DNA from 2 places in the Streptomyces cyanogenus genome. Region 2 is predicted to be linked to the other one. Evidence: riboswitches for the same ligand, from Rfam matches in the RefSeq annotation. Region 2 holds a riboswitch; the other holds the start of a gene.

Region 1 (14,077 bases), 2.7 Mb from region 2:
TCGCGAAGTCGCCGGAGGAGCGGATGACATCGGCGGTGCCGTCCCAGTTGTTGCCGACGAACAGCACCTCGCGCAGCCCGTCGGGGGCGGCGGAGGCTGCGGAGGCGGCGGTCGCCGGGCCGGCGGCGGTCAGGGCGAGGGCTGCGGCCACGGAGCACAGGTGCCTGGTTCTGGAGGCAGGCATGACGGCTCTCTTTCCTCGGGGGAATCTGAACACAAGCGCATTCACAGTGAACTTACTGAAAAGTAAGGAGGGGGCGGCCTTCTCGACAAGATGTGTGCACGACAAGATTGGGGTTCGGTGGACGACGGAGGGGGACGCGTGGGGGGCAGGCTCAGAGCGCCGACGGGACGGTACGGCGGCCGGTCCGCCGAGGAACGGCAGGCCGAGCGGCGCCGCCGCTTCCTCGACGCGGCCCTGCGCCTGTTCGGCGACACCCCCGGCTACCGGGGCACCACGGTCGCCGCGCTCAGCCAGGCCGCGGGCCTGTCCACCCGCCAGTTCTACGAGGAGTTCCGCACCCTGGAGGACGTCCTCGCCGCGCTGCACCTGGAGGTCAACGGCTGGGCCGAACAGGCCGTCCTGGCCGCCCTCGCCACCGCGGACGGCCTGCCGCTGGCCGAGCGCGCCACCGTGCTCTTCCGTGCCTACGCCCGCGACGTCACCTGCGACCCGCGCCGCATCCGCATCGCGTTCGTGGAGATCATCGGGGTCAGTCCGCGCCTGGAGGAGCAGCGGCTGGCCCGCCGCGCCCGCTGGGTCGACCTCATCCGCGCCGAGGCGGACGCGGCCGTGGCCCGCGGCGAGGCGGCGCCGCGCGACTACCGCCTCGCGGCGACGGCCTTCATCGGCAGCGTCAACGGCCTGCTGCACGACTGGACCGCCGGCTGGGTGGACGCCACGCTCGACGAGGTGGTGGACGAGCTGGTCCGGCTGCTGCTGGGGATGCTCCGGCCGGAGGGCTGGCGACCCGGGCACCCCTGACCGGGACCGCCCAGGTCGGCGCGGGGGCGTCCGGGTTCGGCGCGCGGGATCGGGCCGGAGCTGGTCTGCTGGTGCGGGGGACCGTCGTACCCGTACTCCGGAGAGACCCATGAGTACCTATCGAGTCGCGCAGGTGATCGAGCCAGGCGGCACCTTCGAGCTGGTCGAGCGCGAGGTGCCGCGACCGGGACCCGGCCACGTGCGGATCGCCGTCGAGGCGTGCGGGGTCTGCCACAGCGACGCCCTCTTCGTGAGCGGCGCGCTACCCGGCGTGTCCTTCCCGGAGGTCCCCGGGCACGAGATCGCCGGGCGCCTGGAGGAACTGGGCGAGGGAGTGGGGGAGCGCGGCTGGCAGGTCGGCGACCGGGTGGCCGTGGGCTGGTTCGGCGGCAGCTGCGGCCACTGCACGCCCTGCCGCGAGGGCGACTTCATCGTGTGCCGGACCCTCAAGGTGCCGGGCTGGGCCTACGACGGCGGCTTCGGCGAGAAGGTGATCGCACCCGCCGACGCGCTCGCCCGCATCCCCGAAGGACTGGCCGCGAACGACGCCGGACCGATGGCCTGCGCGGGCGTCACCACGTTCAACGGTCTGCGGCGCAGTTCCGCCCGGCCCGGGGACCTGGTCGCGGTGCTCGGGCTCGGCGGTCTGGGGCACCTCGGTGTCCAGTACGCGGTCGCGATGGGCTTCGAGACGGTCGGCATCGCCCGGGGCCCGGAGAAGGCGTACTTCGCCCAGCAGCTCGGCGCCCACCACTACGTCGACAGCAGCTCCGGCACCCCGGTCGCCGAGGCGCTGCAGTCCCTCGGCGGCGCCAGGGTCGTACTGGCCACCGCCGGGAACTCCGAGGCCATCACCGCCACCGCGGACGGCCTGGCCCACCGCGGCGAACTGGTGGCCATCGGCGCGGACACCACGCCGCTCGGCATCAGCCCGGCCCAACTGCTCATGACCGGCCGGGTGGTGCGCGGGCACCCGTCCGGCACCTCGCAGGACGTGGAGGACACCATGGCGTTCAGCGTCCTGCACGGCATCCGCCCGATGACCGAGACGGTCCCGCTGGAGCAGGCCGGAGAGGCGTACGACAAGATGCTCTCCGGCGCCGCCCGCTTCCGGATGGTGCTCACCATGGGCTGACACCCGGGGCCGCCCCACGGCCCGCGCCCGCCTGCCGAGCGAGCAACGGCGGCGCCGACCGCAAGTGGTCCCGGACCTGACGGACCCGCGCTAGGCGGCGGACACCACCAGGACCGCCGCCGCCAGCAGTGCGCACCCCAGCACGCAGCAGGCCAGCAGCCTTCCGCGCAGCGCCCGGTACCGCGCCTCGTACACCTGCCGCAGCTCCTCCGCCCGCTCGGCCGTGCGGTGCCACGACAGGCGGGCCAGCGCCAGGTACTCCGCCTCGAACTGCCGCTCCACGTCCTGCCGTTGGCTGTCGGTGAGCCAGCCCAGCCGGGAGCTGAGGCGCGCCGCGGCGGTACGGCCCTCCTCCCGCGCGGCGGCCAGCAGCAGGTGTCCCTCGATCTGCCGGACGAGATCCCGTTCGTCGCGGTCCGTCACGGTGCGGTCAGCTCCCGTTCCCGTACGTCCGGGTGGTGCAGGTCGAACGCCGGGGACTCGCTGCGGATCCGCGGCAGGGTGAGGAAGTTGTGCCGCGGCGGCGGGCAGGAGGTCGCCCACTCCAGCGAGCGGCCGTAGCCCCACGGGTCGTCCACGCCGACCGGCTTGCCGTACCTGGCCGTCTTCCACACGTTGTAGAGGAAGGGGAGCAGGGACGCGCCGAGCAGGAACGAGAACACCGAGGAGACCGTGTTGAGCGTGGCGAACCCCTCCGCCGCGAGGTAGTCGGGAATCCGGCGCTGCATGCCCTCGGCGCCCAGCCAGTGCTGGACCAGGAAGGTGCCGTGGAAACCGGTGAACAGCGTCCAGAAGGTGATCTTGCCGAGGCGCTCGTCCAGCATCTTGCCGGTCATCTTCGGCCACCAGAAGTGGAAGCCGGCGAACATCGCGAACACGACCGTGCCGAAGACCACGTAGTGGAAGTGCGCCACCACGAAGTACGAGTCGGAGACGTGGAAGTCGAGCGGCGGGGAGGCGAGCATGACGCCGGTGAGCCCGCCGAAGACGAAGGTGACGAGGAACCCCATGACCCAGAGCATCGGCGTCTCGAAAGAGAGACTTCCCCTCCACATCGTGCCGATCCAGTTGAAGAACTTCACACCGGTCGGCACCGCGATCAGGAACGTCATGAAGGAGAAGAACGGCAGCAGCACCCCGCCGGTGACGTACATGTGGTGGGCCCACACCGTCACGGACAGCCCCGCGATCGCGATGGTCGCGGCGATCAGGCCCATGTAGCCGAACATCGGCTTACGGGAGAACACCGGGATGACTTCGCTGATGATGCCGAAGAACGGCAGGGCGATGATGTACACCTCGGGGTGGCCGAAGAACCAGAAGAGGTGTTGCCACAGCAGGGCTCCGCCGTTCGCCGCGTCGAAGACGTGGGAGCCGAACTTGCGGTCCGCCTCCAGGGCGAACAGCGCGGCCGCCAGGACCGGGAAGGCGAGCAGGACCAGCACGGCGGTCAGCAGCACGTTCCACACGAAGATCGGCATGCGGAACATGGTCATGCCCGGGGCACGCATGCAGATGATCGTGGTGATGAAGTTGACCGCGCCGAGGATGGTGCCGAAGCCGGAGAAGGCCAGACCCATGATCCACATGTCGGCGCCCAGGCCCGGGCTGCGGACCGCGTCCGACAGCGGGGAGTAGGCGAACCAGCCGAAGTCCGCCGCACCCTCCGGGGTGAGGAAGCCGCCGACGGCGATGGTCGAGCCGAACAGGTACAGCCAGTAGGCGAACATGTTCAGCCGCGGGAACGCCACGTCGGGCGCGCCGATCTGCAGCGGCATGATCCAGTTCGTGAAACCGGCGAACAGCGGCGTCGCGAACATCAGCAGCATGATCGTGCCGTGCATCGTGAACGCCTGGTTGAACTGCTCGTTCGTCATGAACTGCAGGCCCGGGCGGGCCAGCTCGGCGCGCATCAGCAGCGCCATCACGCCGCCGATCAGGAAGAACGCGAACGCGGTGACCAAGTAGAGCGTTCCGATCGTCTTGTGGTCGGTGCTGGTGAGCCACTGCACGGCCCTGCTGTCTCTGATCCTCTTCACACCCCGCCTGTGTCCGCACCCGGCCCGCGGGTCACACTCGGACGACGCGAGGAGCATCACGGGAGAAGGGTGTGACGATCCGGGGGGTGCCGGACACGAACCGAGCATGAGCAACGACGAGATCTTCGCCGCTGCCTATCGCGAGCACTACTGGGCGGTCAGCCGCTATGTCGCGAGGCGACTTCAGGGGCGGGCCGACGAGGTGGAGGAAGTGGTGGCGGAGGTGTTCACGGTCGCCTGGCGGCGCCGGGCGGACCTGCCGGCCGCGCCGCTGCCCTGGCTGTACGGGGTGGCCCGCAACTGCCTGGCCAACGCGGTACGCGGCTACGGGCGGCGGCGCCGGCTGGTGGACCGGCTCGGCAACGACGAGGCCGCGCACGGCCGGCACATCGCGGCCGGCCCCGGCACGGAGGCGCCGGGCGCCTGGGTGCACGAGGCACTGGACCGGCTCTCCCCGGGCGACCAGGAGATCCTGCGCCTCGCCGCCTGGGAGGAACTCGGCGCCGAGGAGATCGCGGTCGCCCTCGGCTGCGGCCGCCGCGCGGCGACGATGCGCCTCCACCGCGCCCGCCACCGCCTGCGCACGGAAATAGCCCGCCTGCGCCCTACGCCGCCGCCGGCCGGCGCGCCCGGCGGGCCCGTGGGGGGTGCTGTGGCGCCTTCGCCCGATGCACCGACCGAGCCGGGTCCGAGGTCCGCGGCACCGTCGGCCGGTGAGTCGGCCGAGCCCGGGTGGGGGTCGCAGGAGCCATCGAGCCGTACGTCCCCGAAGGCCGGTCCCGGGCCCTCGGCGCCCACGGCCGCATCCCTGACCGTGCGGGCGTCCGGCGCGGGCCCCCGGCCGGCCGGCCCTGCCCGCACCGGTGCCCCGGCCGCCGACGGTGGAGCCGATCGCGTACGGCGGTCCGCCGAAGCCGACCGCTCCGAGGCCGGGCCGTCCTCCGACGGCCCCCGGCGGCCGGCCTCTCCCCCCGTGCCCACCGCCCACGCATGCCTGCGCAAGGACCACCGACATGCCTGACGAACTCGACCTTCTCCGACGTGCCGATCCGGTTCCCGTGGACGGCCCCCACTTCGGGGACGGACCGCTGGACCACCGGGCCGAGATGCGGCTGGAGCGGCTGTTGCAGGAGGCGCGGCCGGCGCGCCGTACCCCCCGGTCCCGGCTGCTGTGGGGGTTGGCCGCCACCGGGGTCGTCGTGGCGACCGCGGTGGCCGCGCTGCTCGGTGGGCCGAGCACACAGCCCGCTCTCGCCGCACCCCGGCCGCTGGCCGTCCGCGCCCACTCCACCCCCGTACCGCTGACCCAGCTGGCCGAACTGGCCGATACCGCCGCGACAACCGGATCGCCACGGCTGCGCAAGGGCACCCACGTGCAGACGTGGAGCCTCGGCATGACGGACGGGAAGCCACCCGTCACCCTGCCCGAGGAGCGTGTCGTGCGCTGGCGGGCGGACGACAGCCACACCGAGCTGGTCGTGGCCACCGACCCGCGCCGTCCCGGCCGCCCGGTCCTCACCGACGAGGACGGCGACCCCGGCCTGGTGGCCGACGGCCATGTCCTGAGCCGGACCACGTACCCGCCCAGCTGGAGCGACGCCCCGCCGGAGGCATCCCCGCCGCACACGCCGGCCGCCCTGCGCGCCTACCTCGCCGAAACCGTCCGCACCGACTCCCTGAAGACCCCCGAACTCCTCGACGCAACAGCGGAGTTGCTGGACCACTGGACCCTCGGCGCCCGCGAGTCCGCAGCCCTGGTCCGGATCCTCGCGGACGCGAAGGGGCTGCGGCCCGCGGGACAGGTGACGGACCGCCTCGGCCGCCCCGGGCAGGCGTACGTGTACGGGGGAGAGGGCGGAGGCGGCCGGCGGATGCTGATCCTCGACGCGCGCACCGGTGCCGTCCTCGGCCTGGAGACCACCTTCACCCGCGACGCGCCCGCCTACGGAGTGAAGGCCGGGGACGTCATGGAGTACAGCGCCTGGATGCGCTGACCCGCGCCGCCCGTCACACCCCGAGCTGCCGGGCGGCGGCCGTCACGGTCTGCTCCAGCAGCGTGGCGATCGTCATCGGACCGACTCCGCCCGGCACCGGGGTGATCAGCGAGGCCCGCTCCACGGCCGAGTCGAAGTCGACGTCGCCGACGTTCCCCGGGTTGTAGCCCGCGTCGACGACGACCGCGCCCGGCTTGACGTCCTGCCCGCGGATCAGCCGCGGCCGGCCCACCGCGGCCACGACGATGTCGGCCTCGCGCACCGCCGCGGAAAGGTCCCGGGTGCGCGAGTGGCAGTACGTCACGGTCGCGTCCCGGGCCAGCAGCAGCATGCCCACCGGCTTGCCGAGGATCGCGCTGCGGCCCACCACCACGGCCCGCTTCCCGGCCGGGTCGACACCGTACTCGTCCAGCAGCCGCACGATGCCGCCCGGCGTGCAGGAGACGAAGCCCGGCAGCCCGAAGCTCATCGTGGCGAACGAGGCGAAGGTGACGCCGTCCACGTCCTTCTCCGGCGCGATCGCCTCGAACGCGGCCCGCTCGTCGACGTGGTCGCCCACCGGGTGCTGGAGCAGAATCCCGTGCACCTCCGGGTCTGCCGACAACTCCCGCAGCGTACCGACCAGTTCGCCGGTCGTGGTGCTCGCGGGCAGCGCCACGTGCCGGGACTCGATCCCGGCCTCGCGGCAGCGGTTCTGCTTCATCCGGACGTACGTCACCGACGCCGGGTCCTCCCCGACGAGCACGGTCGCGAGACACGGTGCGGTACCGGTGCGCTCGGTGACGCGGGCGGCCTTCTCCGCGGTGTCCTCGACGATGCGGCGGGCGAGCGCGGTGCCGTCCATCAACCGGGCCTGGGTCATGCTGCACACTCCTGAGCTGGATCGACTCTCCTCGCCCAGGCGCGCGGCAACCACCACGGACCGCTCCCCGGTGGTACTCCACCTCAGCGCCAGTCACGGCCCGCGTACAGCGTAACCGAGAGCGTCTACGGCCTTCCGACCCCCGGCCGGGAGCGCGTTCCCCCGGGTCCAGGCCGGACGTGCGGCGACCTGGACCGGTCCGATACTCCTTCCGGCGCCTGCCGTGCCCGACCGGCCCTACTCGTCCCAGGCCTGGACGATGAGCTGATCGGCGATCTTGCCGTCCCGCAGGGTGACCATCGACTCGGCGAGCACCCGGGTGCCGTCCGCGTACTCACACGACTCGCTGTACGCGGCCTGGTCGCCCTGCACGACGCACCGGTCCAGCTTGTGCGTCATGTCGCGGCTGTAGATGTCGTCCAGCAGTTCGGCGATCTGGCTCCGGCCGTGCAGGACCGTGGGATGACTGGGCTGGTTGTTGCGGTCGACGATACGGATCTCCGCGTCGTCCGCGTAGAGCGACAGCAGGTTGTTGCCGGTGTTGCCCTCGATGGCCCGGCGCAGTGTCTCGGTGTCGAAAGCCGTCGCGGTACCCATGGTGACCTCCTTCAGGCGCCCGCGGCCCGGCCAGGATCGGACCGCACGGGCCCCACCTCCGAGCGTCCTCCGCCCCGGCGGCCACGGCAAGCCCGGCCGCCGCCTCCGCCCCACGGGGGGCCGCGGCCCGCCGCCCCGGACCGCTTCCCGCGGGTCGGCGAGCAGCTGCAGGAGCTGGGAGGGCACTGTCCGCCACCGGTGGCGCAAAGATCCACGATCACCCTCGTGGACCGTCCCGCTACCCATCGGTCGCGCGTAGGGTCGGCGGCGAAGGCATTCGACGGAAGGGACCAGACCATGGCGCAGGAAGTACGCGGCGTGATCGCACCGGGCAGGAACGAGCCCGTACGGGTCGAGACGATCGTGGTGCCGGACCCGGGGCCCGGCGAAGCCGTCGTACGCGTCCAGGCCTGCGGAGTCTGTCACACCGATCTGCACTACAAACAGGGCGGCATCTCGGACGACTTCCCCTTCCTGCTCGGCCACGAGGCCGCCGGCGTGGTGGAGTCGGTCGGCGACGGCGTCACCGACGTCGCCCCCGGCGACTTCGTCATCCTCAACTGGCGTGCGGTGTGCGGCCAGTGCCGTGCCTGTCTGCGCGGCCGGCCCTGGTACTGCTTCAACACCCACAACGCGCGGCAGAAGATGACCCTCGCCGGCACCGGCCAGGAGCTGTCCCCGGCCCTCGGGATCGGCGCGTTCGCGGAGAAGACGCTCGTCGCGGCCGGCCAGTGCACCAAGGTCGACCCGGCGGTCTCCCCGGCGGTCGCGGGCCTCCTCGGCTGCGGGGTGATGGCCGGCATCGGCGCGGCGATCAACACCGGGAACGTCGGCCGCGGTGACGCGGTCGCCGTCATCGGCTGCGGCGGTGTCGGCGGCGCGGCGATCGCCGGGTCGAACCTGGCCGGCGCGGCGAAGATCATCGCGGTGGACATCGACGACCGCAAGCTGGAGAAGGCCCGCACGCTGGGCGCCACCCACACGGTCAACTCCAAGGAGACCGACCCGGTCGAGGCGATCCGCGAGCTGACCGGCGGCTTCGGCGCCGACGTCGTCATCGAGGCCGTCGGCCGCCCGGAGACCTACCGGCAGGCCTTCTACGCCCGCGATCTCGCCGGCACCGTCGTCCTCGTCGGCGTGCCCACCCCCGAGATGAAGCTCGAACTGCCCCTGCTGGACGTCTTCGGCCGCGGCGGCGCCCTGAAGTCGAGCTGGTACGGCGACTGCCTGCCCACCCGGGACTTCCCCATGCTGATCGACCTCCATCTGCAGGGCCGCCTGCCGCTCGACGCGTTCGTCACCGAGACCGTCCAACTGGACCAGGTGGAGCAGGCCTTCGAGCGGATGCACCACGGCGACGTGCTGCGTTCGGTGGTGGTGCTGTGATGACCGTACGCATCGAACGCCTCGTCACCGCCGGACAGTTCAGCCTCGACGGCGGCACCTGGGACGTGGAGAACAACGTGTGGATCGTCGGCGACGAGCGGGAGGTGATCGTCATCGACGCCGCCCACGACGCCGAGGCCATCGCCCGCGCGGTCGACGACCGGCGCCTGACCGCCATCGTGTGCACGCACGCCCACAACGACCACATCGACGCCGCCCCGGCCCTCGCCGACCTCACCGGCGCCACCATCTGGCTGCACCCCGACGACCTGCCGCTGTGGAAGCAGACCCACCCGCACCGCGACCCCGACCGGCATCTCCTCGACGGCCAGGTCATCGAGGCCGCGGGCGCGGACCTCACCGTCCTGCACACCCCCGGCCACGCCCCGGGCGCCGTCTGCCTGTACGACCCCGGCCTCGGTACCGTGTTCACGGGCGACACCCTCTTCAAGGGCGGCCCCGGAGCCACCGGACGCTCCTACTCGCACTTCCCGACCATCATCGACTCCATCCGCCACCGCCTGCTCACCCTGCCGCCGGAGACGAAGGTCCTCACCGGCCACGGCGACAGCACCACCATCGGCGCCGAGGCACCCCATCTGGAGGAGTGGATCGCCCGCGGCCACTGAGCGACGGCGGCGGCACACCGCGGGGGCCCGCGTAAAAGCCGACAGAAGATGTCCGGCTTCCCGGCGACAGTGGTCGACGACAGCAGTCGCACCGCAGTCGTCACGCACAGGAGGCCGTACATGTCGGGACCGCTCGAAGGCAGGGTGGCGCTGGTCGCCGGGGCGACCCGGGGCGCCGGACGCGGCATCGCCGTGGAACTCGGTGCGGCCGGCGCCACCGTCTACGTCACCGGCCGCAGCACCCGCGCCCAGCGCTCCGAGTACGACCGGCCCGAGACCATCGAGGACACCGCCGACCTCGTCACCGAGGCCGGCGGACAGGGCATCGCCGTACCGGCCGACCACCTGGACCCGTCCGCCGTACGGCGCCTGGTGGACCGCATCGCGGACGAGCAGGGCCGCCTCGACGTCCTCGTCAACGACATCTGGGGCGGCGAGCACCTCTTCGCGTGGGACACCCCCGTGTGGGAGCACGACCTCGACAAGGGGCTCCGGCTGCTCCGCCTCGGCGTCGAGACCCACGCCGTCACCAGCCACCACGCACTGCCGCTGCTGCTGCGCCACCCCGGCGGCCTGGTCGTGGAGGTCACCGACGGCACCGCCGAGTACAACCGCGACACCTACCGCGTGAACTTCTTCTACGACCTCGCCAAGACGTCCGTACTGCGCATGGCCTTCGCCCTCGGCCACGAACTCGGCCCGCGCGGCGCCACCGCCGTCGCCCTCACCCCCGGGTGGATGCGCTCCGAGCTCATGCTCGACGCGTACGGCGTCCGCGAGGAGAACTGGCGGGACGCGCTGCGACGCGAACCCCACTTCGCCATCTCCGAGACCCCGCGCTTCACCGGCCGGGCCGTCGCCGCCCTGGCCGCCGACCCCGACGTGGCCCGGTTCAACGGCCGGTCCCTCTCCAGCGGCGGCCTCGCCCGCGAGTACGGCTTCACCGACCTCGACGGCAGCCGGCCGGACGCCTGGCGGTACCTGGTCGAGGTACAGGACGCGGGCAAGCCGGCGGACGTCACCGGATACCGGTGAACCGGCGCCCGCGGAGGCTTCCACACGGCGGTACGACGCTCCGGCCGGCCGTCAGACGGAGGCCGCCGCCAGCACCCGGAGCACCCGGTCGGTGTCGGCCGCGGTGGTCCGCCAGTTGCTGAACGCCGCGCGCAGCCCGGGCACCCCGCCGTACACCGTCGGCGTCACGAACGCCTCCCCGGACTCGGCGACCGCCCGGGCCAGCGCGGCCACCCGCTGCGGCGACGGGTCCGCGGCGAGCGTGAAGCAGACCACGTTGAGCCGCACCGGGGCCAGCAGACGCAGGCCCGGCAGCGCGTCGACGCCCGCGCCGAGCCTGCGCGCCAGGTCGACACTGCGCTCGACGATCTCCCGGTGCCCGGCCCGCCCGTAGGCCACCAGCGAGAACCAGGCCGGCAGGGCCCGCAGCCGGCGCGAGTTCTCCGGGGTCAGATGCAGGAAGTCCGGCTCGCCCTCGGGCCCGCCGAGATACGGCGAGGCGTTGTGGAACACCGCCACCTGCAGATCGCGGCGCCGGGTGAACTGGACGGCCGCGTCATAGGGGACGTTGAGCCACTTGTGCAGGTCCACGCAGACCGAGTCGGCCGCGTCCAGACCGTCGACCAGCGCGGCGTGCTCCGGGGAGAGCGCGGCGAAGGCACCGAACGCCGCGTCCACGTGCAGCCAGAAGTCGTACCGCTCCTTCAGTGCCGCGATCGCCCGCAGATCGTCGAAGTCGACGGTGTTCACGGTGCCCGCGTTCGCCACCACGATCACCGGCCGGCCGGCCCGCTCGGCCAGCGCCGCCTCCAGCGCGGCCACGTCGACGGCCTCCCGGTTGCCGGGCAGCAGCGGCACCCGCCGCAGCCGGTCCCGGCCCAGGCCCAGCACCGACATCGCCTTCGTGATGCTGGAGTGCGGGCTGCCGGAGAGCACCTCCAGCGGGCCCAGCGCGGCGGCGCCCTCCCGGGAGACGTCCACGACCAGCCGTTCGCCGGCCCACTCCCGGCCGATCGCCAGACCGACCGTGTTCGACATGGTCGCGCCCGTCACGAACGCCCCGCTGTGCGCCTCGCCCAGCCCGAACAGCTCGCGCAGCCACACCACCGTCTCCCGCTCCAGCTCCTGCGCCCAGGACCCGCCCGCCCCGGACAGGTTCTGGTCGAACGCGGACGTCAGCCAGTCCCCGGCGACGGCCGCCGGCGTCGCGCCGCCCGTGACGAAGCCGAGGTAACGCGGGCCGGCGGAGCCGGAGAAGCCGGGCGCCCACCGCTCGGCGAACCGGGCGAGGGCGCCGTCGCCGCCCGCGCCCGCGTCCGGGAGCGGAGCCCGCCCGGACGGGGGCCCGGGTGCGGCGACCGGCCGCTCGGCCAGCCCCTCCACCTCCCGGACGGCGAGATCGCGGGCGGCCTGCAGCAGTTCGGGGAGCCGGGAGAGATCACCGGCGAGGGTACGGTGCATGCGCCGCAGCGTAGACCGCGGCGGCCGCCGGGCACCTGGTCCACTTCGCGGCAACTGGACCAGCGAAACTGGACCGGTGGACACAGGATTCGTCGCCGCGCTCGGCGACTGGCGCGGCCGCCCCGGACCCCTCGCGCGCACCCTCGCCGCGGCGGTGCGCGACGCCGTGGTCGACGGCCGGCTGCCGGCCGGCACCCGGCTGCCCTCGGAACGGGAACTGGCCCGCACGCTGTGCCTCAGCCGCGGCACCGTGGTCGCCGCCCTCGGCCTGCTGCGCGCCGACGGCTGGCTGCACACCCGGCACGGCAGCGGCAGCGCCGTACGCCTGCCCGCCCGCCTCACCGAGCGCACCACCCCCTGGTCCCTGGACCGGGGCGGCGCCCCCGACGCGGCCCTCGACCTCACCCTCGCGGTGACCGCCGCGCCCCACGACGCCTACCGCGCCGCCCTCGCCCGCGCCGTCGAACGCAGCGCCCCGCTGCTCGTCGACTCCGGCGTCGCCACGGTCGGCCTGCCCCGGCTCCGCGAGCTGATCGCGGACCGCTACACCCGCGCCGGCCTCGCCACCCGCCCCGAGCAGATCCTGGTCACCGCAGGCGCCCAGGCCGCCCTCACCCTGCTCCTGGACCACCTGCACACCGACCGCAGGGCACCCGTGGTGGTGGAGAACCCCGCCTACCCGGGCGCCCTCGCCGTGCTGCGCGCCCGCCGGGCCCGCCTGCTGCCGGTCCCCGTGTCGGCCCGGGCCGGCTGGGACCTGGAGCACCTCACCGCCGCCGTACGCCGGCACCGCCCCCGGCTCGCCTACCTGGTCCCCGACTTCCACAACCCGACCGGCGCCCACATGGACCCCGCCGCCCGCCGGGAGCTCGCCGCGCTCGCCGACCGCCACCGGCTCACCGTCCTCGCCGACGAGACCATGCGCGACCTGGACCTGAGAACACCGCCCGGCACCGAACCCCACCTCGCCGGGGCGCGGGTGATCCAGATCGGCTCCGCGAGCAAGACCCTGTGGAGCGGCCTCAGGGTCGGCTGGATCCGGGCCACCGCGGACCTCGTACGGCAGCTGCGGCACACCCCGCTGCAGGCCCAGCTGTCGCCGCCGCCCCTGGAACAGCTCATCGCCGCCGAACTCCTCGGCGCGCCGCTGCCGGCCCTGCTCGCCGACCGGCGCGCCCGGCTGCGCGCCCAGCGCGACCACCTCGCCGCGCTGCTCGCCAGCACGGGATGGACGTACACCGTCCCGGCGGGCGGGCTGACCTTCTGGCTGCACCTGGGCGACGCCGGCCCGCACGCCACCGACCTCGCGGCCAGGGCCGCCGCACGCGGCCTCGCGATCACCCCGGGACCCCGCTTCACCGCCGACCGCACCACCCTGACCCGCCACCTCCGCCTGCCGTTCACGGCGACGCCCGAGACCCTGACCCGGGCGGTCGGGCTGCTGCGGCAGTGCTGGACGCCCTGAGTGCCGTACGGGCCGAAGTTTCACCGTTTCGTCACAGCGTGACCGGAACCACAACCCTGGCCTGCCCCGCCGGGTCTAGTAGTCCGAGACCACGGGAACCGCGCCGGGGAGGACCGGGGGAGGCCCGGGCGAACGAACGGGACACAAGGGGAAGGGGACGAGGCCGCATGGGGGTCATACGCAGACGAGGTGTGGTCGCGCTGGGCGTCACGGGGCTGGTGGCGCCGCTCGCGCTCGCGCTGACCGCGACGCCGGCCCAGGCCGCGAGCTGCACCACGCGGACGGGGCCGTACCAGAAGCAGGTGGAGAAGTTCCTGGGCCGGCCGGTCGACGGCAGGCAGTCCGCCGCGGACTGCAAGGCGATCCAGGCCTTCCAGACCAAGCACGGCATCATGCCGAACATCGGCTACGCCGGCCCTGTGACGTGGGGTGTGATGGACCTCATGAACAAGCAGAGGGCCGTCGGGAACAAGCCGAACAAGGACGGCAAGTGCCCGGTGAACAAGGGCC
Region 2 (14,077 bases):
AGGACGTCCGCGCGATGGACCGGACCCGGCTGCGCGAACTGCGCCGGCACCGGGCCGCGATGGTCTTCCAGCACTTCGGCCTGCTCCCGCACCGCACGGTCCTCGACAACGTCGCCTACGGCCTGGAGATCCAGGGCGTCGGCAGGTCCGAACGCCGCGAGCGGGCCGCCGAGTTCGTCGCCAAGGTCGGCCTGGAAGGCATGGAGAAGCGGCGCCCCGCCCAGCTCTCCGGCGGCCAGCGCCAGCGCGTCGGCCTGGCCCGTGCGCTGGCCGTGGACCCCGAGGTGCTGCTCTTCGACGAGCCGTTCAGCGCGTTGGACCCCCTCATCCGGCGCGACATGCAGGAAGAGGTGGCCCGCCTGCACAGCGAGGAGGGCCGCACGATGGTCTTCATCACGCACGACCTGAGCGAGGCCCTCAAGCTCGGCGACCGCATCGCCCTCATGCGCGACGGCCGCGTCGTCCAGCTCGGCACCCCCGAGGAGATCGTCGGCTCCCCGGCCGACGACTACGTCCGCGAGTTCGTCCGGGACGTTCCGCGCGAGCAGGTGATGACGGTGGGTACGGCCATGCGCCCGGCCTCCGCCGCCGAAACGGCCGGCGGCCCCGCGGTACGGCCCGAGGCCACGGTGGCCGAGGCCATCGAGGCGGTGGCCCGCGCGGGCACCCCGGCCCGCGTCATGGACAAGGGCCGCTGCCTGGGCGTGGTGGACTCGGATGCCCTCCTGGGCGTGGTCGCGGGAACGGCGCCGGCGGACGCCGCTGCCACCGCGGCGACGGACGACGCTGCCGCCGTGGCCGCCAGCGGTCCCGCCGCCGGGGCGGCACCCGTCCCGGAAGAGGCGGCACCCCGCCGACGCGGGCAAGCCGGCCCGCCCGGCCCCCGGACCAGTCCGGAGGCCGTCTGATGGCAACGCTCAGCATCCCGGCCCTGCGCACCGGCACACCCCGCGTCCTCAGGAGCCGAGCCGCGGGCAAGCTCCTGCTGCTCGCCCTCGCCGCCGCGGTCCTGGCCCCCTGGGCCGCCGCCCACTGGCCCGGCGCCACCTGGCCGCACCAGCTGACGGTCCACCTGGACAAGCCCCTCGCCACCGCCAGCGACTGGGTCATCGACAACCGGGACAGCCACCCTCTGTTCCTGTACTTCTTCGGCTACATCAGCAACGCCGTCATCCTGGCCGTCCGCGGGGTGTACCTCACCCTCCTCGCCGCGGGCTGGGCCGGCGTGACGGCCCTGAGCGCGCTCACCGCCTGGCGCCTCGGCGGCGTCCGCCTGGCCGCAGGCACCGCGGCCGCGTTCCTGGCCTGCGGCGTGCTCGGCATGTGGGTCCCGACCATGCAGACCCTCGCGCTCATGGTCGTAGCGGTCCTCGCCTCCGTCCTCGTAGGCGCGCTCCTCGGTCTCGCCGCCGGCCTCTCCGACCGCCTCGACCGCGCCCTGCGCCCGGTCCTGGACACCATGCAGGTGCTCCCGGCCTTCGCCTACCTCCTCCCCGTCGTCCTGGTCTTCGGCATCGGCGTCCCCGCCGCCGTCCTCGCCACCGTCGTGTACGCCGCCCCGCCGATGGCCCGCCTCACCGCGCTCGGCCTGCGCGGTGCCGACCCCGAAGTCCTGGAGGCCGTGGAGTCCCTCGGCGCCACCCGCCGCCAGCGGCTGCTGACCGCGCGTATCCCGCTGGCCCGGAAGGAACTCCTCCTCGGCCTCAACCAGACGATCATGATGGCGCTGTCCATGGCCGTGATCGCCGCCGTCATCGGCGCCGGCGGCCTCGGCGACCGCGTCTACCAGGCGCTCGCCTCGGTCGACGTCGGCGCGGCCCTCGCGGCCGGCATCCCGATCGTGCTGCTCGCGGTGGTCCTGGACCGCGTGACCGCGGCCGCCGGGGACGGGGTGACGCGCACCCGGACCATCGGCTGGCCGTACGCCCTCGCCGTCACCGTGGCCGTCGCCCTCGCCACCCGCCTGCTCGGCGCCCTCGACTGGCCCGCCGGCTGGTCCCTGGACCTCGCCGAACCGGTCAACCGCGCCGTCGACTGGATGACCGCCCACCTCTACTCCGGCGTCCCCGTGATCGGCGGCACCGCGGACTGGGCTGGCCACTTCACCACCTGGGTCCTGGACCCCGTCCGGGACGGCCTGCAGTGGCTGCCCTGGTGGTCGGTGCTGCTGCTCGTCGCCGCCCTGGCCTGGCTGATCGGCACCTGGCGCACCGCGCTGACCGCCGTCCTCGCCATGGCCGCGATCGGTGTGCTCGGCGTGTGGGAGCCCTCGCTCGACACCCTCTCCCAGGTGCTGGCCGCCGTCGCCGTCACCCTCGTCCTCGGCTTCGCGACCGGCATCGCCGCGGCCCGCAGCGACCGGGTCGAGCGTGCGCTGCGCCCCGTCCTGGACGTCTTCCAGACCATGCCGCAGTTCGTGTACCTGATCCCGGTCGTCGCCCTGTTCGGCGTCGGCCGCGCCCCCGCCGTCGCCGCGGCCGTCGTCTACGCCCTCCCGGCCGTCGTCCGGATCACCGCGCAGGGCCTGCGCCAGGTCGACCAGGCCGCGCTGGAGTCGGCGCGCTCGCTCGGCGCCACCGGCCGCCAGCAGCTGTGGCAGGTGCAGCTCCCGCTGGCCCGGCGGTCCCTGCTGCTCGCCGTCAACCAGGGCGTGGTCCTGGTGCTGGCCGTGGTCATCATCGGCGGCCTGGTCGGCGGCGGCGCCCTCGGCTACGACGTCGCGTTCGGCCTCGCCCAGGGCGACCTGGCGACCGGCCTGGTCGCCGGTGCCGCCATCGTCTGCCTGGGCCTGATGCTCGACCGGGTGACCCAGCCGACGGACCGACGCGCGAAGAAGGGAGCCTGACATGCGACGTCGTACGACCGCCCTGGTGGGCTCGCTGGTGCTGCTGACCGCGACCGGCTGCGGCGCCGCCGACATGACCAAGCAGGCCTCGCCCTTCGCGAACGCCGGCGGCGCGAAGTCGGTCACCCTGTCCGTGCAGTCCTGGGTGGGCGCGCAGTCCAACGTGGCCGTCGCCCAGTACCTCCTGGAGCACGAGCTCGGCTACCGCGTCGACACCGTCCAGGTCGACGAGGTGCCCGCCTGGGACGCGCTCAGCCAGGGCCGCGTCGACGCCCTCCTGGAGGACTGGGGCCACCCGGACCAGGAGAAGCGGTACGTCACCGACAAGAAGACGATCAGCCGGGGCGGTGACCTCGGGGTGACCGGGCACATCGGCTGGTTCGTGCCGACGTACCTGGCCAAGCAGCACCCGGACATCACCGACTGGCGGAACCTGAACAAGTACGCCTCGCTCTTCCGCACCGCGGAGAGCGGCGGCAAGGGCCAGCTGATGGACGGCTCCCCGTCGTACGTCACCAACGACAAGGCCCTGGTGAAGAACCTGAAGCTGGACTACCAGGTCGTCTTCGCCGGTTCCGAGGCGGCGCAGATCACCCAGATGAAGCAGTTCGCCAAGGAGAAGAAGCCCTTCCTGACGTACTGGTACTCGCCCCAGTGGCTGTTCAGGAAGGTGCCCATGACGGAGGTGAAGCTGCCGGCGTACAAGGAGGGCTGCGACGCGGACCCGGCGAAGGTCGCCTGCGCCTACCCGCACACCCCGCTGCAGAAATACCTGAACGCGGACTTCGCGCGGACCGGCGGCAGGGCGGCGGCCTTCCTGAAGAAGTTCCGGTGGACGACGGAGGACCAGAACGAGGTCTCCCTGATGATCGCCGAGCAGAAGCTGGACCCGCAGGAGGCGGCGAAGAAGTGGGTGGACAGCCACCCCGCCGTGTGGAAGAAGTGGCTGTCCTGAACCCGCCTACCGTGTCAGCCCCTCGGCGATCTCCCGCAGCGCGGCCGCGGCCCGCCGCTGCAGGCCCGGCCCGAAGGTGACCCGGGTGGCCCCGAGCCCGCCCAGCGCGGCGGGTGAGGGGCCGTCCCCGTCCAGCAGGGCCAGGGCGTTCAGCGGACCCTGGATCCCGGCCCGCAGCAGCGGCAGTACCGCCGCGGGGGCGAGGATCGGATACACGCAGTCCGCGCCCGCCGCGACGTACGAAGCGGCCCGCTCGATGGCCCGTTCGGGGTCGCCGTCACCGTGCAGGAAGACGTCCACGCGGGCGTTGACGAACAGCCGGTCGGCGGCGGCGGCCCGCACCCCGGCGAGGAACTCGGCGTGCTCGTGCCGGTCCTTGAGGACACCTCCCGCCGAGTCCTCCAGGTTGCAGCCGACGGCGCCCGCCTCCAGCAGCCGCTCGACCAGTTCCTTCGGGTCGAGCCCGTACCCGCCCTCGACGTCCGCCGACACCGGCACGTCCACCGCCCGGGTGATCCGGGCGACCGCCGCGAACATCTCGTCGGCGGGGGTGGCCCCGTCCTCGTAGCCGAGAGCGGCGGCCACGCCCGCGCTCGGCGTGGCCAGCGCCGGGAACCCGGCGGCCGCGAACACCCGCGCGCTCGCCGCGTCCCACGGCCCGGGCAGGACCAGCGGATCACCCGGGACGCGTCCTCGGTGCAGGGCGCGGAACGTCTCCACCTTGTCCCGCGCCGGAATACGGCTCACCTGTGCTGCCCGGGCCGGTAGTGCCCCGGGGTCATCCGGAAGGTCACACCGAACCGGTTCCAGGCGTTGATCACCGTGATCGCGGCGACCAGCTGGGCCAGTTCGGCCTCCTCGAAGTGCTCGGCCGCCCTGGCGTAGACCTCGTCCGGCACGAACCCCTCGGTCAGCACGGTGACCGCCTCGGTCAGCTCGATCGCCGCCAGCTCCTTCTCGGTGTAGAAGTGCCGCGACTCCTGCCACGCGCTCAGCTGGACGACCCGCTCGACGCTCTCGCCGGCCGCGAGGGCGTCCTTGGTGTGCATGTCGAGGCAGAACGCGCAGTGGTTGAGCTGCGAGGCGCGGATCTTCACCAGCTCGTAGAGCTTGGGGTCAAGGCCCCGCCTGGCGACGCTGTCCAGGCGGATCATCGCCTTGTAGACGTCCGGGGCGTGCTCGGCCCAGCTCATGCGCGGGGCCTCTTCGGCGGCGTATGCGACGGTTTCCTGTGCAGTGCTCATGCCGTCGACACTAGGAACCAGGCAGCCCAGGGGTATGGTCCATTCCCATGGCGAGTTCCTGGGCCACTTTGGGCGTCGACCTGCACCTCGAACCGAGCGGGACGGGCGGTGTGCGCCGGGGCCTGACCGACGCCCTGCGGGACGCGGTCCGCTCCGGCCGGCTCGCCCCCGGCACCCGGCTGCCGTCCTCCCGCTCCCTCGCCGCCGACCTCGGCATCGCCCGCAACACCGTCGCCGAGGCCTACGCCGACCTGGTCGCGGAGGGCTGGCTCACCGCCCGGCAGGGCTCCGGCACCCGGGTGGCGGCCGGCGTCCCCCACGGCCCCACGGCACCCTCCGCCCCCGCGCCACCCCGGCGCGCCCCCGCCCTCCCGCGCCACGACCTCGTCCCCGGCAGCCCCGACCTGGCCGCCTTCCCGCGCACCGAGTGGCTCAAGGCCACCCGCCGGGCCCTGGCCACGGCCCCCTTCCACGCCTTCGGCTACGGAGACCCGCGCGGACGCCCCGAACTGCGCACCGCCCTCGCCGGCTACCTCGCCCGCGCCCGCGGCGTGCGCACCGACCCCGACACCATCGTGGTCACCGCCGGCTTCTCGCACGCCCTGACCCTCCTCGGCAAGGTCCTGCGGGCCCGCGGGGTGCGCACGGTGGCCGTGGAGTCCTACGGCCTCGACGTCCACTGGGCGCTGCTGCGCAACGCGGGCCTCGCCACGCCCCCGCTGCCCTACGACGAGCTCGGCACGGACCCCGGCGAGCCGGGCGAGGCCGGCGCGGTCCTGCTGACCCCCGCCCACCAGTTCCCGATGGGCATGCCCCTGCACCCCGACCGGCGGGCCGCCGTCGTCGCCTGGGCGCGCCGCACCGGCGGGCTGATCCTGGAGGACGACTACGACGGCGAGTTCCGCTACGACCGCCAGTCCGTCGGCGCCCTGCAGGGCCTCGCCCCCGACCGGGTCGTCTACCTCGGCACGGCCAGCAAGTCGCTCGCGCCCGGACTGCGGCTGGGCTGGATGGTGCTGCCGCCGGCCCTGGCCGGGGAGACGGCGTCCGCCAAGGGCAGCTCGGACACCGTCGGCGCGCTGGAACAGCTCACCCTCGCGGAGTTCCTCACCTCCGGCGCGTACGACCGCCACGTGCGCTCCTCCCGCCTGCGCTACCGCCGCCGCCGCGACGCCCTCACCGAGGCCGTGACCGCCCGGGCCCCCGAGGTGCGGGTCACCGGCATCGCCGCCGGCCTCCACGCGGTCCTGCGCCTCCCGCCGGGCACCGAGGAATCGGTGGTCCAGGCCGCGGCCTGGCAGGGCCTTGCCCTGCACGGCCTCTCCTTCCACCGCCACCCGCAGGCCGTCACCGAGCCGTTGGACGCCCTGGTCGTCGGCTACGGAACGCCTCCGGACAGCGCGTGGTCCGGGGCGCTGGAGGCGCTGTGCCGGGTGCTGCCCTAGGGGGCGTCCCGGCGCCGGGAGGCGGGGATCTTGCCGTCAGTGCCGTCGAGTAAGTTCTGTCCGCTCGGCCCGACAGACGGGCCACCGAACTTCAGGACTCGTCGCTGTGAGCATCCACATGCACCTTCGCGCCGTCGCGGAATCCGGGATCCGGGACGACCACACCTGGCTTGCGGCGTTCATGTGGGAGGCCTGGGAGAACCACCCCGCCGAGTACGCGGCGGGCATCGCCGTCTCGATCGACAAGGTCTGGCACGCCGTCAACGACCTCTACGCCGCGGCCGGTGTCCTCGATGCGGATGCCGGCGAGTTCTGGACGTTGCCGATCTACGGCGGGCGTCCCGTGGCACACGGCGCCGATGCCGACCCCTCCGATCCGCCCCTGGGGATTCTGGAGCCGCCCGGCGTGTCACAGGCCGCCGACTTCCTCACCAGTGTCTCCTTCGACGAGCTGTGGAACGCCGCCGGCGCCAAGCTCGTTCGGTCCGGCTGGGACGAGGCGCAGGCCGGACAGAGGTTCCTCGGCCATCACAGGTGCCTCCAGGGGTTCTACGAGCGGGCGGCTACGGCGGGCCACGCCGTGGTCAGGGCGGTGTGGGCCTGAGACGCGGCCGTGTGCCGGCCGGGTTCACGGGAGTCCGCCCGAACCAACCGCAGGGCGGTGGTGCCCACAAGAACCGAACGTCTCCGCAGGCATGTCCGAACTCACCTTTCGCGTGCGCTGGTCAGTCCGGCCCGGCCGCACACACCGGACGGCCGGTGCTCCGGACGGATCGCTCAGGCACCCCCGGCCGCCGGCTCCTCCGCCGGCGCCTCCCCGAACCGCGCCAGCAGCAACGCCCCCGCCACCGCCACCGCGAACCCCAGCGCGGCCACCGCGGTCATCCCCTCCCGCGTCCGGTCACCGAGCCAGACCACCCCCACCGCGGCCGGGCCGATCGTCTCCCCGATCACCAGGCCCGCCGTGGCGGTCGTCACCGAGCCCCGCTGAAGGGCCGAGGTGAGCAGCAGGAACGCGGCGCCGCCACCGAGCAGCAGCGCGTACGCCGCCGGGTCGGCCAGCAGGTCCGCCGGCCGCAGCGAGTCGATGAGCCGTACCGCCACCTCCACCACCCCGAACCCGCACCCGGCGCCGAGCCCCAGCAGCAGCGCCCGGGTCCGGCCGGACAGGCGCCCGCCGATCCCGCCGAGCACCAGCACGCCCACCGCCGCGGCCACCAACGCGTACCGCAGCCACTCCGGGCCGCTCCGGTCGCCCTCGGTGCCCGAGGCCAGCCCCAGCAGGGCGAGCCCGGCAGACACCACTCCGACGGCGCCCCACTCCAGGCCGCTCAGCCGGACCCCCAGCAGCCGCGCCGCGACCACCGCGGTCACCGCGAGGCTCGCCGCCAGGGCCGCGCCCACCGCGTAGATCGGCACCGACCGCAGGGCCGCGATCTGCAGCAGGAAGCCCAGCCCGTCGAGCGCGAGCCCGGCGAGGTACCGCCACTGCCGCAGCGCCCGCAGCAGCAGCGCCGCGTCCCCGCCGCCGCCCTCCTCGGCGCCCGCCGCCCGCGCGGCCACCGCCTGCAACACCGTCGCGGTTCCGAAGCAGACCGCCGCGCCCAGGGCGCACACCATTCCGAACAGCACGAAGCGACTCTAGGCGAACGGGAGATCACGGACCCCCTCGCACGGGCACTCACACCGATCTCTAGGCTGGCCGCCGAACACGACATCCGACGGGGGAGACACCACCATGGAGCGCACACGAGGGCCACTTCGGTCCGGCACGGTCGTCCTGGGCAGCGTCGGCCTGCTGGCCGCCGCGCTCACCGCCTGCTCGTCCGAACCGGACAAGCGCTGCGTCGACCGCGACAGCTACGACCTGGTCAAGGGCTACAAGGTCGTCGCCGACAAGAACTGCAAGACGGGCACGCCAGGGAAGACGACGGTCAAGACCGGCACGAAGAAGCTCAAGAAGCAGGTCGACGCCGCCTGGTACTACGAGGGCGAGCAGAAGAACGGCTGGGTCGACGGCGGTTCCTTCACCAAGCCCGGCGGGGGCTCGGGCAGCGGCGGCTCGTACGACGACGATGACGACGACCACCACAGCGGGGGCGGCGGAGTCCACCGCGGGGGCTTCGGCGGCGGCAAGGGCAGCTCCGGCGGCTGACCGGAACACGCGCATGGAACGTCGTACTCTCACCCCCCGCCCCGGCTGGCAGCAGACCGTCGAGGCGCAGGGCCTGGTCTACCCGCTCACCCGCCACCCCGACGGCTCGCTGCGCCCCTACTGGGACGAGAGCGCCTGCTACGTCTTCTCCCTCGCGGAGATCGAGGCGCTGGAGGAGACCGTCGAGGAACTCCACCGCATGTGCCTCGCGGCGGCCGGACACATCGTGGCCGAGGACCGCCTCGCCGACCTCGGCATCACCGACCCGCGGGTGGCCGCCGTGGTCACCGAGGCCTGGCACCGGCGGGCCGAACTCCCGTCCGTCTACGGCCGTTTCGACCTCCGCTACGACGGCACGGGACCGGCGAAGCTGCTGGAGTACAACGCGGACACCCCGACCTCCCTGGTCGAGGCGGCCTCCCCGCAGTGGTTCTGGATGGAGGACCGTTTCCCCGGCGCCGATCAGTGGAACTCCCTGCACGAACGCCTGGTGGAGGCCTGGCGCGCCCAGGCGGCCCTGCTGCCCCCCGGCAGCCCCCTGCACTTCGCGCACTCCTCGGCCGACGAGCTCGGCGAGGACCTGATGACGGTCGCCTACCTCAAGGAGACCGCCGAGCAGGCCGGCCTCACCACCGACTGGCTCGCCATGGAGGAGATCGGCTGGGACAGCCTCTCCGGCCGCTTCGTCGACAACCGGCTCCGTTTCATCCGCGGCATCTTCAAGCTCTACCCGTGGGAGTGGCTCACCACCGACGCCTTCGGCGGACACGTCCTGGACACCCTGGACAACGGCGGCGGCACCGGCAGCACCCTGTGGATCGAACCGGCCTGGAAGATGCTCCTGAGCAACAAGGCCCTGCTGCCGGTCCTCTGGGAGCTGTACCCCGGCCACCCGAACCTCCTCCCGGCCTACCTGGACGGCCCCCGCGACCTGCCCGGCACCACCGGGTACGTCGCCAAGCCCCTCCTCGGCCGCGAGGGCGAGGGCGTCACCGTCCACCCCCCGGGCACACCGGCCGTCCTGCGTGACGAGCCGTGCTGCTACCAGCAGTTGGCCCCCCTCCCCGCCTTCGACGGCAACCACGTGGTCCTCGGCGCCTGGGTGGTCCGGGACGAACCGGCGGGCCTCGGCATCCGCGAGTCCAGCGGCCTGATCACCGACGAGTACGCCCGCTTCCTGCCCCATGTGATCCTCTAGGGCTACCGCGGTGGGCGACGCCGGCTGTCCCGACGAGGGGGCTCAGCAGGCACCTCCGCCCCCGAGCAGCCGCTCCACCGCCGCCCGGGCCTGCCCCGCCGGGGCCGGGTCGCCGGTGATGCCCGCGGTGACGATGGCTCCCTCGGCGAGCAGGAAGACCGGTTCGGCCACCGGTGTGCCGGTGGCGCGCACCCAGGTGGCGAGCTGGTCGTGGAAGGCCTGCTTGTGGGCGCGGACCTCGGCCAGGACCGGCTCGGAGGAGGAGCCGAGTTCGCCGTGGGCGTTGATCCAGGCGCAGCCGCGGAAGCCGGGTTCGGCGAACCAGCCGGCGAGCCAGTCGAAGACCGCGAGCACCCGGGCGCGGGGGTCCGGGACGCTCTCCACGTGGGCGGACAGGCTCGCGCGCCACCGCCGGTCGCGGCGCCGGAGCATGGCGACCACGAGGTCCTCCTTGGTCGCGAAGAGCCGGTAGATCCGCTTCAGCGGCAGGCCGGACGCCTCGCGGACCCGGTCCATCCCGACCGCCTGGATGCCGTGCGCGTAGAAGAGCGCCTCCGCCGCGTCCAGGAGTGCCTCGCGGTCCAGGCGGGTCTGTTCCTCGGTGATCGGGGCGGGCATCCGGGGCTCCTTGACGTCGAGAACGGCCGTTCTCTACTTTAGGCCCATCGTTGGAGAACGCTCGTTCTCGACTCGAGGAGGCCGCCGTGCCCGAAGACCGCCCGCCGTACCCGCCCTTCACCCTGGAGACCGCCCGCCGGAAGGTGCAGGCCGCCGAGGACGCCTGGAACACCCGCGACCCCCACCGGGTCGCCCTCGCCTACACCGCGGACTCCGTCTGGCGGAACCGCGACCGCTTCCTCACCGGCCGGGACGAGATCGTCGCCTTCCTGACCGCGAAGTGGCAGCGCGAACGGGACTACGCCCTGCGCAAGAGCCTGTGGAGCTTCCACGGCGACCGCATCGCCGTCCGCTTCCAGTACGAGTGCCGGGACGCCGACGGCCAGTGGTGGCGCTCCTACGGCAACGAACTGTGGGAGTTCGACGAGCGCGGCCTGATGCGCCGCCGGGAGGCGAGCATCGACGACGTCGCCATCGACGAGGCCGACCGGCGCATCCTCGGCGCCCGGCCCGCCGACCAGCACGGGGTCGACATCCCCGTGTGGTGACGGCAGGCCCTAGCCCCCCAGCACCTCCCGCAGCTGCTCCAGCCCCCAGTCCAGGTCCTCCTCGCCGATCACCAGCGGCGGCGCGATCCGGACGGTCGACCCGTGGGTGTCCTTCACCAGGACCCCACGGGCCAGCAGCCGCTCCGAGACCTCCCGCCCGGTGCCCACCGCCCGCGCGACGTCCACCCCGGCCCACAGCCCCCGCCCGCGCACCGCCGTCACCCGGCCCGTGCCCGGCAGCTCGCCCAGCAGCCGGTGCAGCCGCTCGCCCAGCCGGGCCGCCCGCTCCTGGTACTCCCCGGTCCGCAGCATCGCGATCACCTCCAGCGCCACCGCGCAGGCCAGCGGATTCCCGCCGAACGTCGACCCGTGCTCACCCGGCCGGAACACCCCGAGCACCGCCGCGCTCGACACCACCGCCGACACCGGCACGATCCCGCCGCCCAGCGCCTTGCCCAGCACGTACACGTCCGGCACGACCCCCTCGTGCTCGCACGCGAAGGTCCGCCCGGTCCGGCCCAGGCCCGACTGGATCTCGTCGGCGACGAACAGCACGTTCCGCTCGCGCGTCAGCTCCCGCACCCCGGCCAGGTAGCCGGCCGGCGGCACGATCACCCCGGACTCGCCCTGGATCGGCTCCAGCAGCACGGCCACGGTGTTCTCGGTGAGCGCGGCCCGCATCGCGGTCAGATCCCCGTACGGCACGATCTCGAACCCCGGTGTGTACGGCCCGTAGTCCGCCCGCGCCTCCGGATCCGTCGAGAAGCTGATCACCGTCGTCGTACGGCCGTGGAAGTTGCCGCCCGCCACGACGATCTTCGCCATCTCCGCGGGCACCCCCTTCACCCGGTACCCCCACTTCCGGGCGGTCTTGATCGCGCTCTCCACCGCCTCCGTGCCCGTGTTCATGGGCAGCACCATCTCCATCCCGCACAGCCGCGCCAGCTCGGTGCAGAACGCGGCGAACCGGTCGTGGTGGAAGGCGCGGGAGGTCAGCGTCACCCGGTCCAGCTGCCGCCGGGCCGCCTCGGTGAGCCGCCGGTTGCCGTGCCCGAAGTTCATGGCCGAGTAGCCGGCCAGCAGATCCAGGTACCGCCGCCCCGCCACATCCGTCAGCCAGGCCCCCTCACCGGTGGCGATCACCACGGGCAGCGGGCGGTAGGTGGGCGCGCAGTGCGCCTCGGTGGCGGCGATCAGGTCTTCTGCAGCGGTCACGGCCTCTCCCGAGTGGGACCGGAAACGACGGTGAACCCCTTCATATCCTCGCTCGCATGGTGGACGCGGGACCTGCGCCGCACGGCGCGCCCGGTAGTCTGACGAACGGGCCGTGACTGGCGCGCTGGGATGGGACGGACCATCAGGGAGCGGCCCGAGCGGGAAGAGTGCCGTGCGCCTGGGCCGAACGTGAACGCTGCACGCACACCGTCCGGAGGTCCCCGATGCCCGAGAATTCCGCCTCCCACTCCACCGAGACCACGGCCTTCCGCGCCGCCCTCGACGTCATCCGCGCCGTCGAGCCGCGCGTCGCCGACGCCATCGGCCAGGAGGTCGCCGACCAGCGCGGGATGCTGAAGCTGATCGCTTCCGAGAACTACGCCTCCCCGGCGACCCTGCTCGCGATGGGCAACTGGTTCAGCGACAAGTACGCCGAAGGGACCATCGGCCGCCGCTTCTACGCCGGCTGCCGCAACGTCGACACCGTCGAGTCCCTCGCCGCCGAGCACGCCCGCGAACTCTTCGGCGCCCGCCACGCCTACGTCCAGCCGCACTCCGGCATCGACGCCAACCTCGTCGCCTTCTGGGCCGTCCTCGCCGACCGCGTCGAGGTCCCCTTCCTGGAGAAGGCCGGCGCCCGCCAGGTCAACGACCTGACCGAGGCCGACTGGGCCGAGCTGCGCCATGCCTTCGGCAACCAGCGCATGCTCGGCATGTCCCTGGACGCCGGCGGCCACCTCACCCACGGCTTCCGCCCGAACATCTCCGGCAAGATGTTCGACCAGCGCTCCTACGGCACCGACCCGGCCACCGGCCTGATCGACTACGAGGCCCTGCGCGCCCAGGCCCGCGAGTTCAAGCCGCTGATCATCGTCGCCGGCTACTCCGCGTACCCCCGGCTGGTGAACTTCCGGATCATGCGCGAGATCGCCGACGAGGTCGGCGCCACCCTCATGGTCGACATGGCCCACTTCGCCGGCCTGGTCGCGGGCAAGGTCCTCACCGGCGACTTCGACCCGGTCCCGCACGCCCAGATCGTCACCACGACCACCCACAAGTCCCTGCGCGGCCCGCGCGGCGGCATGGTCCTGTGCGACGACTCCCTCAAGGACCAGGTCGACCGCGGCTGCCCGATGGTCCTCGGCGGCCCGCTCCCGCACGTCATGGCCGCCAAGGCCGTCGCCCTCGCCGAGGCCCGGCAGCCCTCCTTCCAGGACTACGCCCAGCGCATCGTCGACAACTCCCGGGCCCTCGCCGAGGGTCTGATGCGCCGTGGCGCCACCCTGGTCACCGGCGGCACGGACAACCACCTCAACCTGATCGACGTCGCCGCCTCCTACGGCCTCACCGGCCGCCAGGCCGAGGCGGCCCTGCTCGACTCGGGCATCGTCACCAACCGCAACGCCATCCCGGCCGACCCGAACGGCGCCTGGTACACCTCCGGCATCCGCGTCGGCACCCCCGCGCTCACCACCCGCGGCCTCGGCACGGCGGAGATGGACGAGGTGGCCGCCCTGATCGACCGCGTCCTCACCACCACCAAGCCCGGCACCACCAAGTCCGGCGCCCCGTCCAAGGCGGCCCACGTCCTGGACGGGAAGGTCGCCGAGGAGATCTCCCAGCGGGCCACGGACCTGGTGGCGGGCTTCCCCCTCTACCCGGAGGTCGACCTGGGCTGAGGTGCCCGTCAGGGGCGCGGGGACTGCGCGAGCGACCCACCACGGTCCGCAGACCCCCGCCCCGCGACCGCCCCCCTCCTCTCGGGCCAACGACACCCCCAGCCGATGAGAGAATGGGCCACATGGCTTCCGCTGACCGACCTCGCGTGCTCTCCGGCATCCAGCCCACCGCCGG

Evidence for each region. A riboswitch is a leader RNA that binds a small molecule or an ion and turns the genes downstream of it on or off. The one in region 2 is predicted to bind ZMP and ZTP.
Region 1: linked by a shared signal. The riboswitch ahead of S1361_RS35720 (bifunctional 5,10-methylenetetrahydrofolate dehydrogenase/5,10-methenyltetrahydrofolate cyclohydrolase) and the one ahead of S1361_RS24200 (glycine hydroxymethyltransferase) in region 2 are both predicted to bind ZMP and ZTP.

Annotation. Positions count from the first base shown of each region.
Region 1 is NZ_CP071839.1:8,082,649-8,096,725, forward strand. Features, by position in the region: gene S1361_RS35685 (YncE family protein) at 1-184, opposite strand, end outside; gene S1361_RS35690 (TetR/AcrR family transcriptional regulator) at 323-985, shown strand; gene S1361_RS35695 (alcohol dehydrogenase) at 1,095-2,120, shown strand; gene S1361_RS35700 (hypothetical protein) at 2,211-2,543, opposite strand; gene ctaD (aa3-type cytochrome oxidase subunit I) at 2,540-4,159, opposite strand; partial or broken gene S1361_RS35710 (RNA polymerase sigma factor) at 4,266-4,766, shown strand; gene S1361_RS35715 (CU044_5270 family protein) at 5,173-6,153, shown strand; gene S1361_RS35720 (bifunctional 5,10-methylenetetrahydrofolate dehydrogenase/5,10-methenyltetrahydrofolate cyclohydrolase) at 6,167-7,015, opposite strand; ZMP/ZTP riboswitch at 7,042-7,122, opposite strand; gene S1361_RS35725 (nuclear transport factor 2 family protein) at 7,253-7,612, opposite strand; gene S1361_RS35730 (S-(hydroxymethyl)mycothiol dehydrogenase) at 7,910-8,998, shown strand; gene S1361_RS35735 (MBL fold metallo-hydrolase) at 8,998-9,627, shown strand; gene S1361_RS35740 (SDR family oxidoreductase) at 9,748-10,662, shown strand; gene S1361_RS35745 (pyridoxal phosphate-dependent decarboxylase family protein) at 10,714-12,102, opposite strand; gene S1361_RS35750 (aminotransferase-like domain-containing protein) at 12,179-13,567, shown strand; gene S1361_RS35755 (L,D-transpeptidase family protein) at 13,735-14,077, shown strand, end outside.
Region 2 is NZ_CP071839.1:5,339,835-5,353,911, forward strand. Features, by position in the region: gene S1361_RS24135 (quaternary amine ABC transporter ATP-binding protein) at 1-908, shown strand, start outside; gene S1361_RS24140 (ABC transporter permease) at 908-2,845, shown strand; gene S1361_RS24145 (ABC transporter substrate-binding protein) at 2,847-3,800, shown strand; gene S1361_RS24150 (isocitrate lyase/PEP mutase family protein) at 3,807-4,547, opposite strand; gene S1361_RS24155 (carboxymuconolactone decarboxylase family protein) at 4,544-5,044, opposite strand; gene pdxR (MocR-like pyridoxine biosynthesis transcription factor PdxR) at 5,092-6,489, shown strand; gene S1361_RS24165 (DUF1877 family protein) at 6,596-7,093, shown strand; gene S1361_RS24170 (hypothetical protein) at 7,267-8,109, opposite strand; gene S1361_RS24175 (hypothetical protein) at 8,228-8,644, shown strand; gene S1361_RS24180 (glutathionylspermidine synthase family protein) at 8,658-9,842, shown strand; gene S1361_RS24185 (TetR/AcrR family transcriptional regulator) at 9,885-10,460, opposite strand; gene S1361_RS24190 (nuclear transport factor 2 family protein) at 10,547-11,008, shown strand; gene rocD (ornithine--oxo-acid transaminase) at 11,018-12,223, opposite strand; ZMP/ZTP riboswitch at 12,326-12,414, shown strand; gene S1361_RS24200 (glycine hydroxymethyltransferase) at 12,448-13,902, shown strand; gene trpS (tryptophan--tRNA ligase) at 14,016-14,077, shown strand, end outside.